Regions from separate parts of the Solibacillus sp. FSL W8-0474 genome, predicted to be linked through region 1. Evidence: riboswitches for the same ligand, from Rfam matches in the RefSeq annotation. Region 1 holds a riboswitch; each other region holds the start of a gene.

Region 1 (5,884 bases):
TTAATGGGGATGGAGAAATGTACTTAACATATTCATCTGTTATTTTGAAATTATTTTTATTTATAATCGACTGTTTTTGTTCTAATTCATTCGTTGGCATCATTGTTATTTGTGGCTTTGGCAGTTCAGGATGTGGATAAGTTACCACACGCGCCTGGTAGACATCAGCAATTTGATCTTGCATGATGACTTCATGTGGCTCCCCAAAAGCACGTATTTCCCCATTTTCAATTAAAAGCAGTTCATCACAATATAGTGACGCCAAATTAATATCATGAAAAATTGATACAACCGTTAATCCATTAAGTTCGACTTGCATTCGAATCATATCTAAAATTTGCTTCTGGTGGGCAATGTCCAAATGATTTGTCGGCTCATCCAAAAGAAGCAACTCCGAATCCTGAGCTAGTGCCTGTGCAATAAACACACGCTGTTGCTCACCGCCGGAAAGAAACTCCAGATGTCGATTTCTGTAATGCGAAACCCCGGTGCTTTCCATTGCACGGTTTACAAGGTTTTCATCTTCCTTTGACCATGTGGAAAAAAAGCCACTTTGATGTGGATATCTGCCCAATGAAACTGCGTCATATACACTGTTCGTAAATACACTCGCGTTTAATTGAGGAAGAACAGCCATCTTTTTTGCCAACTGTTTAATATCGTAGCTATTAATCGGGCGATCATCAATCAGGATTTCCCCCTGAGTAGGTTTTAAAACGCCACTGATCATTTTTAATAATGTCGATTTTCCACTACCGTTTGGACCAAGAATCCCGAGGATTTTACCTTTTTCCACGTGAAACGTCATATTTTTCACAATCTGTTTTCCGTCATAACCACCTGACAATTCGTTCACTTTTAACACTAGGCAACAACCTTTCTACGTTGCTTAAAGAAAATATAGGCAAATACCGGTGCACCAATAAACGAAGTAATTACGCCAATTGGGAGTTCTACAGGTGAGATGATGGTCCGTGATACTAAATCGCAAATGACGAGTAGACTTGCACCATTTAAAAAGGATAATGTCAGTAAATGTCGATGATCGGCTCCAACTAATAGACGAATCATGTGCGGGACAACTAATCCGACAAAACCAATCGTACCGGATGCAGCTACAGCCGACCCTGTTAAGATTGAGCCACCTGCTAAAATCATATATTTACTGCGCTTCACATTTACCCCTAAGTATTGAGCACGTTCCTCTCCGTATATCATTGCATTCAGCTCACGGCGATTGAACCATATCATACTCGTACCGATAATCATGAATGGCAAAATCATATTTACATATGACCAGCCGCGCATCGATACACTGCCAAGCAGCCAACCAATAATCGCTCTAAGCTCTTCCCCCGTTAAAGCAACCATTAATGAGATACATGAACCTAAAAACGAGCTGAATATAATTCCTGTTAAGATTAACGTTTCCATTTTCATAGAACGATCCACAAGTCGAGCAAAAGATAATACAATGACCATTGTACATGCGGCACCTGCCATGCTGAATACAGGTAATGTAAATGCACCAAGAAACGGAATCGAGATGCCTAAGAAAATTGTCATAACGGCTCCGACTGATGCTCCTGATGAAATCCCTAGCGTATAAGGATCGGCCAATGGGTTTTTTAATAGCCCCTGGAAAGCCGCCCCTGCAATCGCCAGTGATGCACCAACGATTGCGGCTAAAATTACGCGTGGCATCCGAATTTTCCACAGTATACTGTACGCTATCGGATCTGTCATTTTATCCCATAATGTCGAAATGGGGATATTAACCGTTCCAAATGATACTCCGATCCACATGCTGCAAAGAAGCAATGCAATTGAAATAACATAAGCATATATATATTTTCTATTCTTTAAATACATCTGGATAAATTGCCTCACCTAGTGATTCAATACCTTCTACAATACGTGGACCTTGGCGACTCGTCGTATCCCCATCTACGACATGAACATTGCCATTTTTAATTGCATCCATTTCGGTATAGGCAGAGTTATTTACGATGCTATCATAGTCGTTTTCATACGTTACAATAACTTCGTCCGGATTACTTTCAACAAATTGCTCAGAGCTATACATCGGCCATCCAAGCTCTTGTACTGCATTTTCTACATTTAACACTTCTAGCATTTCATTGATAAATGTTTCTTGTCCTGCTGCATATAAGTCCGGCTCTGTGCCCACTACGATAAACACAGATTTTTCTTCTAAATCAGCCACTTTAACTTCAATATCTTGAATTCCTTTTTGAATGGATGCAATCATCTCTGTTGCCTCAGCGGTTTTCCCTGTTAATTGCCCAATTTGTTCAATAGTCGTATATGTTTCTTCAAATGTTGTAGTATTTTTCACTACAAATACAGGAATGCCAACTGATTCAAGTTGCGCAATCCCTTCTTCGTTAAAGCTATAAAGACCTGATTCATGGGCTACTACTAGATCTGGCTGCAATGCAATCAATTGTTCCAAGTTAAATTCCATCCCACCAACTTTTTCTTTTGTCTGAACTTCTTCCGGGTAATTATCATTGTCAGATACCCCAATAATTTGTTCATTTAAGCCTAAGCCAAATAATATTTCTGTATTGGATGGAATAAGGGAAATAATGCGTTCAGGAGCTTTTTCCACTGTCACTTCTTTGTTTAAAGCATCCGTTACCGTTATAGGGAACTGTGCTTGTTCCTCAACAGTTTCTATCGATTGTTGAGCTGTATCTTTTTCTACTGCTGTTTCTTCAACCCCACACCCTGCAAGGAGCATAATGGAGATAATTCCTGTTGAAGAAAGTCGTTGCCAAGTTTTCATATGTAATTAATTCCTCCTAAAATTGTTCTAACCTGTAATTTTAAACAAAAATAAAAAGCCTCCTACAAACTAGGAAGCTTTATGAAAGCAAATAAATTCAAATAAAAAATTCATTTACCACATCCTATCCGCGTAGGCATTAATCGGGCATTATAAAGGCAGGTCTCCTGGCTTATGCATTAACGTTTATGAGCTGCCTTCCCGAAAATTTCAGTGGCATATAGCTCAAAACTAGCAATTACAGTGGCGGGACCGCATCGGATTTGAACCGATTTCCCTTTTACTTCTTACTTTAATTAGATATAGTAAGAACCTTTATAGTAATATTTAATTAATAATATTATTATAGCGGATATTTCATTAATTGTATGCAAAATTACCAAAGTTTCAGATAATTTGTTTATAATTCAGTTTCTGCGTATTAAATAACAGTTCATTCTTTTGTTTTTAAATTCTTTTCAATTGCTGTCTCTGCTAAACGCTTAATTGTAATGTCATCCATTGGTGGATTGTGTAAGCCTGCACGTACATCACGGTAATAGCGTTGAAGTGGGTTGGAACGTTGAAGGCTCTTTGCGCCAACTAAACGCATCGCTTTATCAACGACTTCAATCGCTGTATTTGTCACAACATGTTTAGCAATATTGATTTCGTTAACTAAGGTCGCCTTCTTCGTCGGGTCATTATACAGTCTTGCTACTCCATAAATAGTAAAACGAGCTTTTGTTAATGCTAAATCCATTTCTCCGATGAGCGTTTGAACATTCGGCAATTGTGCAATGGTCCCTTGAATACTATTTGGTGAATGGCTATTCGCAAAATCAACCGCATAATCACGTGCTGCCTGTGCAATCCCTAAATAAGTCGCCGGGATAAGCAGTAACCAGCCGTTCAACTTAAAGCCTGTTGTATAGTTTGGGATTTCCACTAAGTTCGTCTGATCAATGCGTACATTGACGAGCACTAAATCATCGCTTCCCGTACCGCGCATTGATGCCACATCCCACGTGTTTTCGACCGATACTCCTTCAGCTGTTTTCGGAACAAGGAAAAACCCTAACTGATCCTCATCTTCAATCCATGCAGATACTAAAAAATAATCGAGATCCGGTGCACCGCTCGTATAGTTTTTACGCCCGTTAATTATATAATGTTCGCCATCACGTTTTGCGGAAGTCGCCGGACGCCCACCACGCACTGGACTTCCCATCGCAAACTCACTTACTGCACGATTTACTGTCGCACCATTTGCAATTTCTCCACCAAACCAATCAAGCTTTTGAGGATTCCAGTAACGGTTTTCAAAAATCTCGCCTACATTTTGAATTGTCCACGAAACTGCCAACCCCGTACTTCCGCAATAGCTTGCCAATGTTTCATGTAGTAAAAGCGCATCATATACGGTGAAGCCATCTCCTCCGTATTCCTTTGGCAACGTTATTTTTGTATAGCCAATTTTGCGTAGCTTTTGGAAATTTTCAAATGGAAATGTCGCTTGCTCATCTGTTTGTTGAGCCAATTGTTTTATACTCTCTGAAATTGTTTCGAGCTTTTCCAACCATTGTCGCTGCTCGTCCGTTTCAATAAATAATTCCTTGCTCATGAAAAGCACCACCCTCGTCTGTTGTCTTACGTAGTTATTTCTTCAAATTAATAGTACGTTTCAGAAATTTACAAGTCAATAGATATCCCTAGTTTCTTTGTAGGGATTCATTCACTTAATAAATAAGGGGGTAATTTCCAATTTAAAGTGGAACGGTGGCGGGAGAAAATATTCACGCTAATGTAGAACGTTACGATCCAAAAGGAGAACCTTTACAACAAAAGGTAGAAAGGCTCAGTTAAAAAGTAGAAACATCGCATTTCGAAAAAAAACACCCTATTTTCCGTTAATAGAAAATAGAGTGTCGTGAAATTTTGGATTACATTTTCTCAGGTGCACTTACGCCGATTAATTTCAACGCATTTGCCAATGTTGTTTTTACTGCTGTAATTAACGCTAAACGAGCTTGAGTTAGCTCTTTATTGTCTTGATTTAATACTTTTTCTGCATTGTAGAAGCTGTGGAATGCTGCTGCTAAGTCTTGGATATAGTTTGCGATACGGTGCGGTGTGCGGTGTTTCGCTGCATCTGCCACGATTTGTGGGAATGCGCCAACCTTTTTCAGAACATCTTCTTCTTTTTCTGCTACTAGTAAGTTCAGGTTTTCCAATGATGCCTCAAAACCTTGCTCGCTTGCTGCACGTAAAATTGATGAAATACGTGCATGCGCATACTGTGCATAATATACTGGGTTTTCATTTGATTGTGATACTGCTAAGTCTAGATCGAAGTCCATATGTGAATCCCCTGCAGTTTTTACAAAGAAATAACGTACTGCATCCAGACCTACTTCTTCCACTAACTCACGCATTGTAACGGCATTACCTGTACGCTTACTCATTTTGAATTTCTCACCGTTCTTGTATAGCTGAACCATTTGAATTACTTCGACTTCCAATGTTTCACGCTCATAGCCTAGTGCTTCAATCGCTGCTTTCATACGTGGGATATAACCGTGGTGATCGGCACCCCAAATATTGATTAATTTATCAAATCCGCGACGTAATTTATCTTCATGGTAAGCAATATCTGGTGTTAAATATGTGAATGAACCGTCGTTTTTAATTAATACGCGGTCTTTGTCATCGCCAAATGTAGTTGAACGGAACCAAGTTGCTCCATCTTCATCAAATACATGGCCATTTGATTTTAATTTCTCTAATGCAACATCAATTTTGCCGTTTTCATATAATGAAGTTTCAGAATACCAAACATCAAATTCAACACGGAAGTTTTTAAGATCGTTTTGTAGTTTTGCTAATTCTAATTTTAAACCGTGCTCACGGAAAAATTTGAAGCGTTCTTCTTCTGTTTTATCCAAAATTGAAGCACCAAATTCTTCAGCTAACTTGCCTGCAATACTGATAATGTCTGGACCGTGGTAGCCATCTTCCGGCATCTCGGCATCCATGCCTAATGCTTGTTTATAACGTGCCTCCAATGAGTACGCTAAATTGTTAATTTGATTA
Region 2 (5,884 bases), 1.1 Mb from region 1:
CGTCAGGGAACATCGTATCTAGCCCCAAGTTCATGAGTGCTTTATTCGCATTGTATCGCACGTATTTTTTCACTTCCGGAGAAAGTCCAGTTTCTGCATATAAATCATCGGTATACTTCATTTCATTTTGATATAAATCGAGTAAATACTCATAACCCCACAAAGTAAGTTCCTGCTGTTTTTCCGCTGTGAACGTTTTGAAAATGTTCTGGGCGAAAAAGCCGAGTGCTACTCCGTGGATTGATTCGTCGCGCAAGATTAAACTAATCACTTCCGCACTATTTCGCAGTACACCTTGTCCTCCTAAATAAAGCGGGTAGAAGAAGCCGGAATAGAATAAAAAGCTTTCCAGCATAACTGAAGCGTACATCGCTTTCCATAAGCTTTCCGGGTCATCTTCTTTTATAGCGGTGTATACTTCGCCAATGCGATTTGCTTTATATTGAAGAAACTCATTTTTTTGCACCCATTCGAACACTTCGTCAATTTCCGTATTTGTGCACAGTGTTGTGAAAATATACGAATAAGACTTCGCGTGAATCGCTTCAAACGATCCGAAAACTGTTAATACCGCTTTTTCCTGAAAATCAGGTGTATACTTAGCGATTTCATTCATCCCGATGTTCGTTTGTACCGTATCAAGCAATGTCAGTCCGCCGAACACTTTTTTGTACGTATCCTGGTGCTCGAATTCCTTCCATTGTTTCACGTCTTTACTGACCGCGATCTCCTCCGGAAACCAGATTTGCTTCCATTGCTGATCCCAGAAAATACGAGCGAGTTCACTCGTTGGGGTATTCCAGTTGACCGCTTTATACGTTAAATTTGACATGCGACACACTCCTCAATTGTAAGTAAACGTTGGCGTACGTAATAAACGGTTTTAATGCCACGCGTCCACGCATAAATGTAGGCTTTTGCTAATTGTTCTGTGTTCCACTGATCCGTTACGTAAAGCGTCATGGAAATTCCTTGATCAACATGCTTTTGCGCGGCTGCGTAAAGGTCGATCAGTTCATACGGATTTACATCATAGGCTTCGGTATAAAGTTCCTCATTGTCATTTGTTAAAAATGGCATCGGATAAATTGTACGGCTGTCTGCATAGTCACGTACTTCCACACGTTCCGTAACAGGGGAGATGGAAGCCGTACAGCTGCGAATGTAGGAGATACTGCCTGTCGGAGCGATCGCCAATCTGTATGAGTGGAATAAACCATGCTCCAATACGTCAGACTTTAACTGCTGCCACATATTTTGAGTAATAATCGGTGTAGCCCCAAGTGCTTTAATCACTTCAGGTGTAAGTTCTTTTTCTTCTTTGTTTAGATAGCTTTCAAAGTAAACACCGCTCGCATAATCACTTTCTTCAAATCGGTAAAATGTTTCGTTCTTTTCCTTGGCAATTTCCATCGATGCTTTTAACGAATAATAGTTCAATGCTTCCATAAACGCATCGATAAATTCGATGGACTCTTTGGAACCATAACGGATTCCGCTTTGTACGAGGTGTCCATGCAAGTTCATAACACCTAATCCGACAGAGTGCATTACTTTGTTCGCTTTAGATACAGAAGGAACGTTGATGATATCCGTCATAGTTGAAACATTCGTCAAAAGACGCATTGCTGTATCGACAAGCTGTCCGAAGTCCTGAACTTTCGTTGCTTCGTGAATGTCGATCGAGCCTAAGTTACAAGAGACATCGAGGCCATATTCATTCACCTGGTTTTGGTCAGTAATGACACTTGTTTGCTGGTACTGAAGAATTTCGGTACAAAGATTAGACATCTTCACCCGCCCGATTTCCTTTAACGGATGAGCGTTATTAACATTATCATCAAATATCTCGAACGGATAACCCGATTCAAATTGCGCTTTTTTGATTTCCGTATATAATTTACGTGCATTTAATCGTTTCAGTTTACGGATGTTCGGATTATCTAATAGCTCGTAGTACATTTCCGTAATCGAAATTTCCGACATGCGTTTTCCGTATTCTTTATAAATGTCATAAGAACTGAACAAGACGATATCTTTATCCCGACGCATCAGTTCAAAGAAAATATCCGGGAGAATAATCCCTGTTGAAAGTGTGGCAAGACGGATTTTGTCGTCTGCATTTGGTTTTTTTGAAGAGATGAACGCCTCAATATCTCCGTGGAAAACATTTAAGTAGACGACTCCGGAACCATTTCGTTGTCCAAGTTGATTTGAATAACTAAACGAGTTTTCCAGCAATTTCGCAACAGGCATAACCCCGCTCGCACGGTTTAATATCCCTTTAATTGGATCACCTAACGGACGCAGATCAGTCAAGTTTACCCCGACACCACCACCCAAGCGGGAAAGCTCCAGGCAATAACCGATGTTCTCCGCAATCGAATTCATCGTGTCGTCCATCGTCAGCTTAAAGCATGAGACAAGCTCACCACGCGCCTTTTTCCCGCTGTTAAGAGCAGTTGGTGTTGCCGGCTGATAGGCAGTCATGACTGCTTCAATGGCCTTTTCCGCCAATGCTTCATCACCCTGTGCTAAATAAAGCGCAATAATAACGATTCGGTCTTCATATTTTTCAAGAATTTCTTTCCCGTCTCGGCTTTTCATCGCATAGCTATCGTAAAACTTCGAAGCACTCATAAATGAGGGGAAGCGGAATTTGTACGAATATGCTTTTTTGTACATCCGTTTAATAAAATCCATTGAGTACATTTCAAGAAATTCCTTTTCATAATAGCCTTCATCAACTAAGTAGCGTACTTTTTCCTCAATATCGATAAAGTAGCGTAAGCGGACATTCACGTCTTCAAGGAAATAGCGGCGTGTTGCTTCTTTATCTTTTGCTAAATCCAGTTCACCGGTAGCGCGGTAACGATTTAATATGTCATTGTTTAATTTTAAATATTGTTTCATCATTAAACCTCTTTCCAAATGGAATAATAGTAATTTTTAATGGTTTCGTAATTGGATGTGGTCCCACGTAATTCTAGTTTTTCGATTAACGGAATGCCGTACCTTGCAGCTAATGAATCACCTGCCCGGCCGAAAAAAGCATGACCGAAATTACGGTTCCCGCTTACGATAATTCCTTTGCATTGATTGTAGTTCGCAGTCATGAACTGATCGACGATAGGGGGGACAGAGCCTAATCCATCCGTATATGTAAATAGCAGATACGGCGCATCGATTTTATCCACATCGGCTATATCCTTCGCAGGTAAGTCGAGTTTTTTCACGATGTATCGTACATTGCCAGTTCGTGAAGCATAAATGATCATGCAGTTATTTCAGAAATTCGGTTAATAATGGAAGTTGGCTCTGCAATAAATTCTCCGTTGATTTCGAATAAAGGGACAGATAGAAAGCCTGCATCGAGTACTTTTTGCTTTGCCGTTGCGTCCTGGTCAATATTAATAACCTCGACTTGTAAGTTCGCAGCATCAAGTTCGGATTTTACCCATAGGCATTTTGGACAGATTGTTTTCGTATAAAGTTTCATTAATAGAATCCCTCGCTATATTGATATTTATTGTGCTGTACATTTTAAAGAAAATATAAAAAAGGCTATCCCGGGAAAAAAGGATAGCCTGAAATGGAAACGTAAATGGAAAAATTGCGCCTCCATTTCTATTCCCCGAAGAAATGTACGTAGTTTTAACACGGCAGGTCTCCTGGCTTTGCGTCATCCATCAGACGTACCTTCCCATGCACGTGGCACAGTGGCAATTTTAGTCTTCAGTCAGCATTTACAGTTGCGGGGACAGCGTTGGATTTGCACCAAACTTCCCTTTTAAACTACATTTAGTAGTACCGTGATAAAAAAACACAATATATGGTTGTGAATTGAGTATAAGCCGTTCCAAAGTAAAAGTAAAGGAAAGAAATAAACGTTTAACAGCTAATGGCACTTTTTAGAGAGAAAGATAGCAAATAACATCTAATCCAAGTAAAAAGGTGATCGTGAAGTGAATCATCATAATATGGGGGAGATTTTCTAGTGAAATTTCACTTTAATGATTGGTGAGCTACGGCAAGACAGCGCTAAATTGACGTACTACATTTTTTATCACTTTTGGACCCTAAAATAACGGAAGATTTTACCGTTATTCAAAGGATGTAGCTCATTTTAGGTTGAAATAAAGGAATGTTTTACCGTTATTTCAAATAAAACCCTGAAATTTTATGTTTTTTAGGTCAATATCGGAACTTCCTTCCCTTATTTTGACTAGTTTTTATATAATTTTATAAATAACGGAAATTCATTCCGCTATTTATCTCATTCCGCATCTCTCTCCCCACATCTAACTCATAGCAATAACCCTATTATTAGTAAAATTCCCAGTAAATACTACTTTGTATCTTGACACTCGATATATATACATTTTAAAATTTGTGTATCGATATATCGACAGTCAATATATGGAGGGCCTATGATTCCTTTATCAGAACCAACGTATTTAATTTTATTAGCATTAATAAAAGAACCGACGCACGGCTATGGCATTATTAAAACAATTTCAGAGGTAAGCGAAGGGCAGTATGAAATTGCACCTGGAACGCTTTATGGTGTGTTAAAAAATATTGAAAAACAAAAGTTAATTGAAGTCGTTGGTGTGGATTTAGACAACCGAAAGAAAAAGATTTATGCCATTACAGATGCAGGAAAAGAAGCGCTAAGCGATGAACAACGACGTTATGAAAAGCTATTATCATTTACATACAAATTAAGTGGTGAGGGATAAGATGGCAATTACACGAACATTGAATAAAAGATTTAATTCATTTGAAGCTGAAGAACAATGGTTAAACGAGCTCGCCCAAAGCGGTTGGCGCCTTGTAGATTACGATAAAAAAGAAATCGGTGAAAACTATTATGTATTTCAAGTTGATTTAGATGCTGTAAAAATGCGATACAAAATTGATTTCAGAAGTTTAAAAGATAAAGAAGAGTTTGATGATTATAAGGAGCTTTTCCATGAAGCTGGCTGGGAGCTAATTGCAAAAAATCATTATTATATGAAACATATTTTCATCTCAAATGAGGGAAAGGATATTTATTCAGATCAATTATCACTCATTGACCGTGAACGAAGACGTCGTAATATAATGTCTTTTTATGTAATTGGATTTACTGCTGCAGTAATTGGCGCATATATTGCAACATTTTATTTTGATTACGATTGGTTAAATGCTCTTATTATTATGGGGATACCAGTAGTTATATGGTATAGCTATGGTTTATACAAATTTCATAAAAAAGTACGTCAATTACAACATGGGAGGTAATGAGATGAAACATTTGAAAACACTCGATAATATATTCTTTGTCATGTCACTATTTGGAATTATCCCATTAATTTTAGCTGCATTTGATATTTATCGCCAGCAAGTTCAAGATTATAAAATTGTGTTTTTATTCTCGTTATATATCGGAGTAATTGGTTCCTTTATTTTAAAAAAGTACAAAACAAAAAAATATGAGCAACTCATGAGAAAAGGTGTACCAGAATCTACGAATGAGTAAATATAGTAAGCATAGATAGAAAGGAGCTTGTTATGAAAAAGATACTACCATTCCTATTCACCATGTTCGTCTTAACTGGGTGTAGTGAGCAAAATGAAATGGAGGGCCAAGGAGTCATCGATACAGAAGCACCACTAGTTGAACGAGTGGAGGCGGAAATGAAAAAGAACACAAACAAGCTTGAAAATATTTTCCAAGGTCAGTTTGATGATCGTGAAATCGCTTTTGCTACATATTATGAGAATTTAGAAGAGGATGTTTATCCACAAACGGATTATACATTATCAGAGGAAAAACAAGAAGAGTTGTTGAATTATATAAAATCGATTGAAGTGAAGCTTTATAAAGAAGATTTTTATC
Region 3 (5,884 bases), 860 kb from region 1:
AAATAAAGGGAGGTTTTCCGGTTATATATAAAAAAAGCCACTTGTTTTCCTGTTGTGAAATGCAATAAGCGGAATTCCGCCTCTTATTTTGGCTGATTTTTAGATTAATTTCCAAATAAGCGGAATTTCTCCGTTTATTGATCCCATAGCTTATCGTCTGACCTACTTTTAACAACAGTAAACCACTAATACTTAAGCGTTTAGTGATTTACTGTATTTTTGTGAAATCAGACAGATAATACTTGAGTGCGTAGTAGCTTAGCGGCTTCTACCATATTTATTAATGAAGCAATCGTCTCGGACTCATGGCGTGTTTTTAAGCCACAGTCAGGGTTAATCCAAAATTGATCTTTTGGGATAACAGCGAGACTTTCTTCTAATATAGAACTAATCTCTGAGATGCTTGGAACACGGGGACTATGAATATCATAAACGCCTAAACCGATGCCAAGTTCATATGGATGTACTTTTAAAGAATCAATTAGCTCTCCATGGCTTCTGGAAGTTTCCAATGAAATAACATCTGCATCCAGAGCGCGGATAGGAGCTATAAAATCATTGAATTCGCAATAGCACATATGGGTATGAATCTGTGTATCTACCGCCACTTTTGATGTTGCCAGCTTAAACGAATCTACCGCCCATTGTAAATATTCATCCCAATTTTCCTTGCGTAAAGGTAGTCCTTCCCGAAGTGCCGGTTCATCAATTTGGATAATTTTAATTCCTGCATCTTCTAGTGCCTTAACTTCCTGCTGAATTGCCAAACCAAGCTGGTAGGCGACTTCTTTTCTTGGAATATCATCACGAACAAATGACCAGTTTAAAATAGTTATAGGTCCAGTGAGCATGCCTTTTACATATTTTGATGTAAGCTTCTGTGCCTCAACGACCTCTTTAACAGTCATTGGATGTGTCCATTCAACATCGCCGTATATGATTGGTGGTTTAACACAACGTGAACCGTATGAAACAACCCAAGCATTTTTCGTGAAGGCAAATCCAGTTAAATGTTCTCCAAAGTATTCCACCATATCTGTCCGTTCAAATTCACCATGTACTAGTACATCCAATCCGATTTCTTCTTGAATTTGAATCCAGCGTGCAGTTTCTTCCTTTACAAAGGCTGCGTATTGAGCGTTAGTTATTTCCTTCTTCCGCCATGCCGCCCGTGTTTTCTTTACTAGCTGAGACTGAGGAAAGCTGCCGATTGTTGTAGTAGGGTAGTCAGGTAAGTTTAATGATTTCTTTTGCAGTACTTGGCGCTCTTTAAATGGAACAGTACGTGTGAAATCTGTATCCTTAATTCCTTTAACTAAATTGTTAACTTGCTCATTTTTTCGTATGGGATGTGTCGCTAAAGATTCAATCGCTTTAATACTATTTGCGACGATACCTTCTTTAACCCACGTTCCATGCTGAATATAATTTGTTAAATGCGCAATTTCGCGGATTTTTTCGTCAGCAAAAGCAAGGGCATCATATAATTCAGACGGAAGATTTTGTTCTGAGTTTTTTGTAACAGGAACATGCTGTAGACTGCAGGAAGAGCTAACCCATAAATCTTCTACACCACTTAATTGCTTGACGGTACTTATTGTAGAAACAGCTTCAGCTAAATTAGCTGACCAAATATCCCGACCATTAATTATGCCGATGCTTAATGTTTTATTTTTAGGAAAACCATGTTGCAGAAGCGATTTCATATTTTCTGTTTTACCATGTACGAAATCTAAGCCAATACCTGCAACAGGTAGATTACTTAAGCGCTCAAATGAAGTTAGTGCCTCAAAATAAGTTTGTACTAGTATTTTTGCGTGTGGTACGTCTTCAGTTAATTGTTTATAAACTTCTTCGATTAATAAAATCTCATCTTCCTCGAGGTTTTTAGTGAAAGAAGGTTCTTCAATTTGAATCCAATCAGCACCTGCATCTACAAGCTGCTGGATTACCTGTGCATATAGCGGAATTAACTTTAAAAAGAAGGCGGCACGTGTTTTATCGTCATACCCTTTTGCTAAGTCAACGAAAGTATAAGGACCGATAATTGTTGGCTTACCTATAATGCCTAGCTCATTTTTAGCTTCTTCAAACTGTTGTAAGATGTAGTTATTTGTTAAGGATAATTCCTGATTTTCATATTCCGGAACAATGTAATGGTAGTTTGTATTAAACCATTTCGTCATTTCACTTGCTATTACTTCGTCAGTACCACGTGCCATTGCATAGTATGTAGTTAACGAAGAAGCATTTGGTAGCACATCATAGCGTTTAGGAATGATGTTAAACATCACTGCTAAATCCAGTACCCGATCGTATTTTGTGAAATCCCCGATAGTAATTAACTGTAGTCCTAAATCCTGTTGGCGTTTCAAGCGATTCAGGCGGATGGCTTTTAGCTGTTCTTCAAATACATCCTCATCAAGCTCTTTTTTCCAAAATTTCTCTAAAGTTTGTTTCCATTCTCGGGTAGCTCCAATATAAGGGTAACCGATAACATTACTAACAATATTCATTTGATAAGCCTCCTCATGTATTTACATAACCCAAATAAAAAAGCTGTTTCCAATGTGACTTGGAAACAGCTTAGGACTTATCTATGCATAGTAAAATAAACGTCTATAATTGACGCTTTATTCGCACAGAACACCACCTATTTCCACGTAGGTATCGGGTGTGTACTAGAAAAAGGCAGGTCTCCTGACTTAACATCAACGCGCCTCTTACCTTCCCGTTAAATAACAGTGGCTTTTTAAGAGTTGCTCCGTAATACAGTTGCGGGACAGTGTTGGATTTGCACCAACTTCCCTTTTAAACGCACAACAATGTGCGTACCTTTTCTTACACGTTATGTAATTGTACAAACTATAGCATAAAAGGAACCATAATTGTATACCTCGATCGCTAAAAATATAGAATTTTCAGTAAAAAAGGTAAAAAGAAAGACGTAAGACAGCTTTTTAACAACTTTTAAAGTTATATATAGGATGGATAGGATATAGATTGAAGGAATTTTTACTGATAAACGAAAAATAAATTTGTTTACAAAATAACGGACATATATTATAAATGTTTATAGAGGTGATTGTTTTGGAAATTCAAAATATTTCGGTAAATACATTAGTGAATGGTTATGAAATTCAAGAAGACCATTACGAATGCTTATTTTGCGGGGCAAGCTTTGGGCTTCATGAAGTCTTTCCACATGAGGGACGGTTTTTTACAGCAGAAGGTATGATGAAGCTGCATATCAGACAAATACATAAATCGTCGTTTCAGGCATTGCTGTCACTTGATAAAAAGGTAACAGGTTTATCGGATGTACAAATTGAAATGCTACAGTACTTTTTTGAAGGCAAGTCAGATCAGGAAATAGTCGAAAAAAGCAGTTTAACAAGTGTATCAACAGTTCGTCAGCATCGTTTCAAATTACGTGAAAAGGAAAAGCAGGCGAAAATTTTTATTGCATTAATGCAGCTCATGAAAAACCCGGAGCACTATGAATTCATAAGGGGGCAAAACAAGTGGACGAACGCTATAGTATTGAAGAACAAGAACGCGAGAAAGTACTAACAACATATTTCAAAAATGGACTAGACGGTGGCATTGAAACAATTCCAAGTAAGAAAAAGAAAAAGCTTATCATATTACAGCATATTTTAAAGCGTTTTGAAGAGGGGAAGCATTATCATGAAAAGGAAGTGAATGAAATCTTAAAAACAGTCAATGCAGATTTTGTATCGCTTCGTCGCCATTTAATCGAATATGGTTTTATGGAACGGAGTAATGACGGTTCGGAATATTGGCTGAAACAATAGGGGGTTTTAAATCATGAATGTGGAATTAACTCGCTATCGGGTAAGACCCGGTAAATCCTCTAATGTGGAGGAATGGCTAAACTTTTTGAATGAACATATGGATGATGTACTTGTAACGCTGGAAGGTGAAAAAATGTATGTGGAAACTATTTTTCATGAAGTACTGAATGGCGAAGAATATTTATATTGGTATTCGGTTCGTGGAGAAAGTGGTGTGGATGTGGATGATTCCGATCACTGGATAGATAAAAGACATCTTGAGTATTGGGATGAATGCATTGATGAAAGTTTTGGTTCTGTAGATTTAAATACAAAAGTTGTGATGATTCCGGAAAAAGTACGTGCTAGTATGGATTTTTAAAGAAAGAAATCATTTATTGTATAAAACCATAGTGATCGCAGTAGGATGAAACCGTCCTGCTGTTTTTTGTGCTTTGTATGGTATTATTTCCAAATAAACAGGAATGTGAAAACTTTTCTAAATCGAGCCTCGTTAACAGTTTGAGGGAGGAATGAGCATGTCGCGTAAATTACAGTTGGAACATTTGATGCAATACTATAGCGAAAAATTATTACGGATTGCGTATTATTACACAAAAAATGCACAATCCGCAGGAGATTCAAAACCGAAAGAAAAAGAATATGCGTAAATTTGTCTTCATTCCTACCGTAATTGTTGTCTCGGCAATGCTGTTATTTTTATTATCTCAACTAGCACCGAATTTACAAAGTGTCACACCGCTAAGCTCTCAATACAAAGTTCCCACAACAGTGCTAGATGATGAATTAATCCTACAGGTAAGTCCAGTATTAGAAAACGATATATTAATGAACAATGAAAGAATAACACCTGAACAGGAATTTAAAAAGGATTATAAAGTTTTGTTATATACTTATTACGGAAAAAAGTTGACTGGTGAAAAAGTGCATTTCGAATTATCACAGCATTGGGCAGATTTTTTCCATGTGAATTTTGGGGAAAATGTTTATGCAACGGGAAGTGGCTCTACCCAAAATAATGATTTAGAAGATTTTATCCATGATGAATTCCGAGTCATATTTAATGCAAAAAACATAAGTGAAGCCGATTTGAGAGCAGCGCTTGATGAAGCTTATTTATATGTTATATATGAAAATTTAGCGGGTGATGTTGTTGAAGAGAAGATTTACTTAGGCGATTATTTAGAGTATATCGAATAAAACGTGAGGCTATAGTTTCGAAACATTTAGTACATTATTCACTCTGAAACACTTTTATAATTTCCAGATAAATATAAGTAAGACCGTACCTCTTATGAAATGGTACGGTCTTTTTTTTATTAGCGTGATTATAACAGGATATTTATTTTGAACAAGTATAGACTCGATAACTAAAAGTTTCCTGATATTTGGTGATAATGTCCAAATGTTTTCTCATGACGTCGTAAAGCGCGGGGTCAATTTCATTGGAGTAATGAAAATCGGGTTCGGATTCAATTGTAGTATGATGCTTTATTTGAATATTTTCAAAGCCAGTCTGTTTTAATAAATCCGCCCAGTCCGTTTCCATAAGTAGGGAATCAAGACCATAAAACTGCATGATTTCTTGTTCTTGGGCATCGTCAAGTCGTTCGTTCAACGTTGGTTCTACAGCAATGAACCGTCCACCACTTTTCAATATGCGGTAAATCTCACTTACTGCTTTTTGTTTATTAACAAATGAAAGGACAGATTCAGAAATAATAAAATTAAAATGATCATTTGGTAAAGGGATATCTTCAATAGAGCCTTCCAATATTTCTACTGGCAAATTATTAATCTTCATTCTATGTCTGGCCTTTGCAACCATTGTCGGATTAAAATCAAGCGCTGTCACTTTCGCCTGGAATGTTTGTGAAATGTAAGCTGCTGTTTGACCAGTACCACAACCAGCATCTAAAACGTGCCAACTACTGTTAATATTTTCATTTTTTAATATTTCTTCTGTTAGATTAATTCCGCCAGGGTGTGCACCACCAATTCCAAGTTCTGCGAGAAGCTCTAAATAGGAATTTTTTATATGTTTCACCTACTTTAAATTTTAATAA

The links. Region 1 has a riboswitch for cobalamin ahead of NYE67_RS02840 (ABC transporter substrate-binding protein). Riboswitches for the same ligand answer to the same signal wherever they lie in the genome.
Positions count from the first base shown of each region.
Region 2: another riboswitch for cobalamin. It lies ahead of NYE67_RS08175 (glutaredoxin family protein); the one in region 1 lies ahead of NYE67_RS02840 (ABC transporter substrate-binding protein).
Region 3: another riboswitch for cobalamin. It lies ahead of metE (5-methyltetrahydropteroyltriglutamate--homocysteine S-methyltransferase); the one in region 1 lies ahead of NYE67_RS02840 (ABC transporter substrate-binding protein).

Region 1 covers NZ_JBBOQJ010000001.1:546,792-552,675, reverse strand. The annotation lists gene NYE67_RS02850 (adenosylcobinamide amidohydrolase) at 1-865, opposite strand, end outside; gene NYE67_RS02845 (FecCD family ABC transporter permease) at 865-1,872, opposite strand; gene NYE67_RS02840 (ABC transporter substrate-binding protein) at 1,856-2,812, opposite strand; cobalamin riboswitch at 2,953-3,144, opposite strand; gene NYE67_RS02835 (acyl-CoA dehydrogenase family protein) at 3,246-4,415, opposite strand; gene argS (arginine--tRNA ligase) at 4,735-5,884, opposite strand, start outside.
Region 2 covers NZ_JBBOQJ010000001.1:1,663,898-1,669,781, forward strand. The annotation lists gene nrdF (class 1b ribonucleoside-diphosphate reductase subunit beta) at 1-832, opposite strand, end outside; gene nrdE (class 1b ribonucleoside-diphosphate reductase subunit alpha) at 820-2,913, opposite strand; gene nrdI (class Ib ribonucleoside-diphosphate reductase assembly flavoprotein NrdI) at 2,916-3,278, opposite strand; gene NYE67_RS08175 (glutaredoxin family protein) at 3,275-3,499, opposite strand; cobalamin riboswitch at 3,645-3,830, opposite strand; gene NYE67_RS08180 (PadR family transcriptional regulator) at 4,431-4,742, shown strand; gene NYE67_RS08185 (DUF2812 domain-containing protein) at 4,744-5,286, shown strand; gene NYE67_RS08190 (hypothetical protein) at 5,291-5,524, shown strand; gene NYE67_RS08195 (membrane lipoprotein lipid attachment site-containing protein) at 5,557-5,884, shown strand, end outside.
Region 3 covers NZ_JBBOQJ010000001.1:1,404,068-1,409,951, forward strand. The annotation lists gene metE (5-methyltetrahydropteroyltriglutamate--homocysteine S-methyltransferase) at 228-2,516, opposite strand; cobalamin riboswitch at 2,674-2,854, opposite strand; gene NYE67_RS06875 (helix-turn-helix transcriptional regulator) at 3,091-3,573, shown strand; gene NYE67_RS06880 (DUF2087 domain-containing protein) at 3,525-3,818, shown strand; gene NYE67_RS06885 (DUF6176 family protein) at 3,832-4,179, shown strand; gene NYE67_RS06890 (hypothetical protein) at 4,337-4,468, shown strand; gene NYE67_RS06895 (hypothetical protein) at 4,461-5,018, shown strand; gene NYE67_RS06900 (class I SAM-dependent methyltransferase) at 5,161-5,865, opposite strand.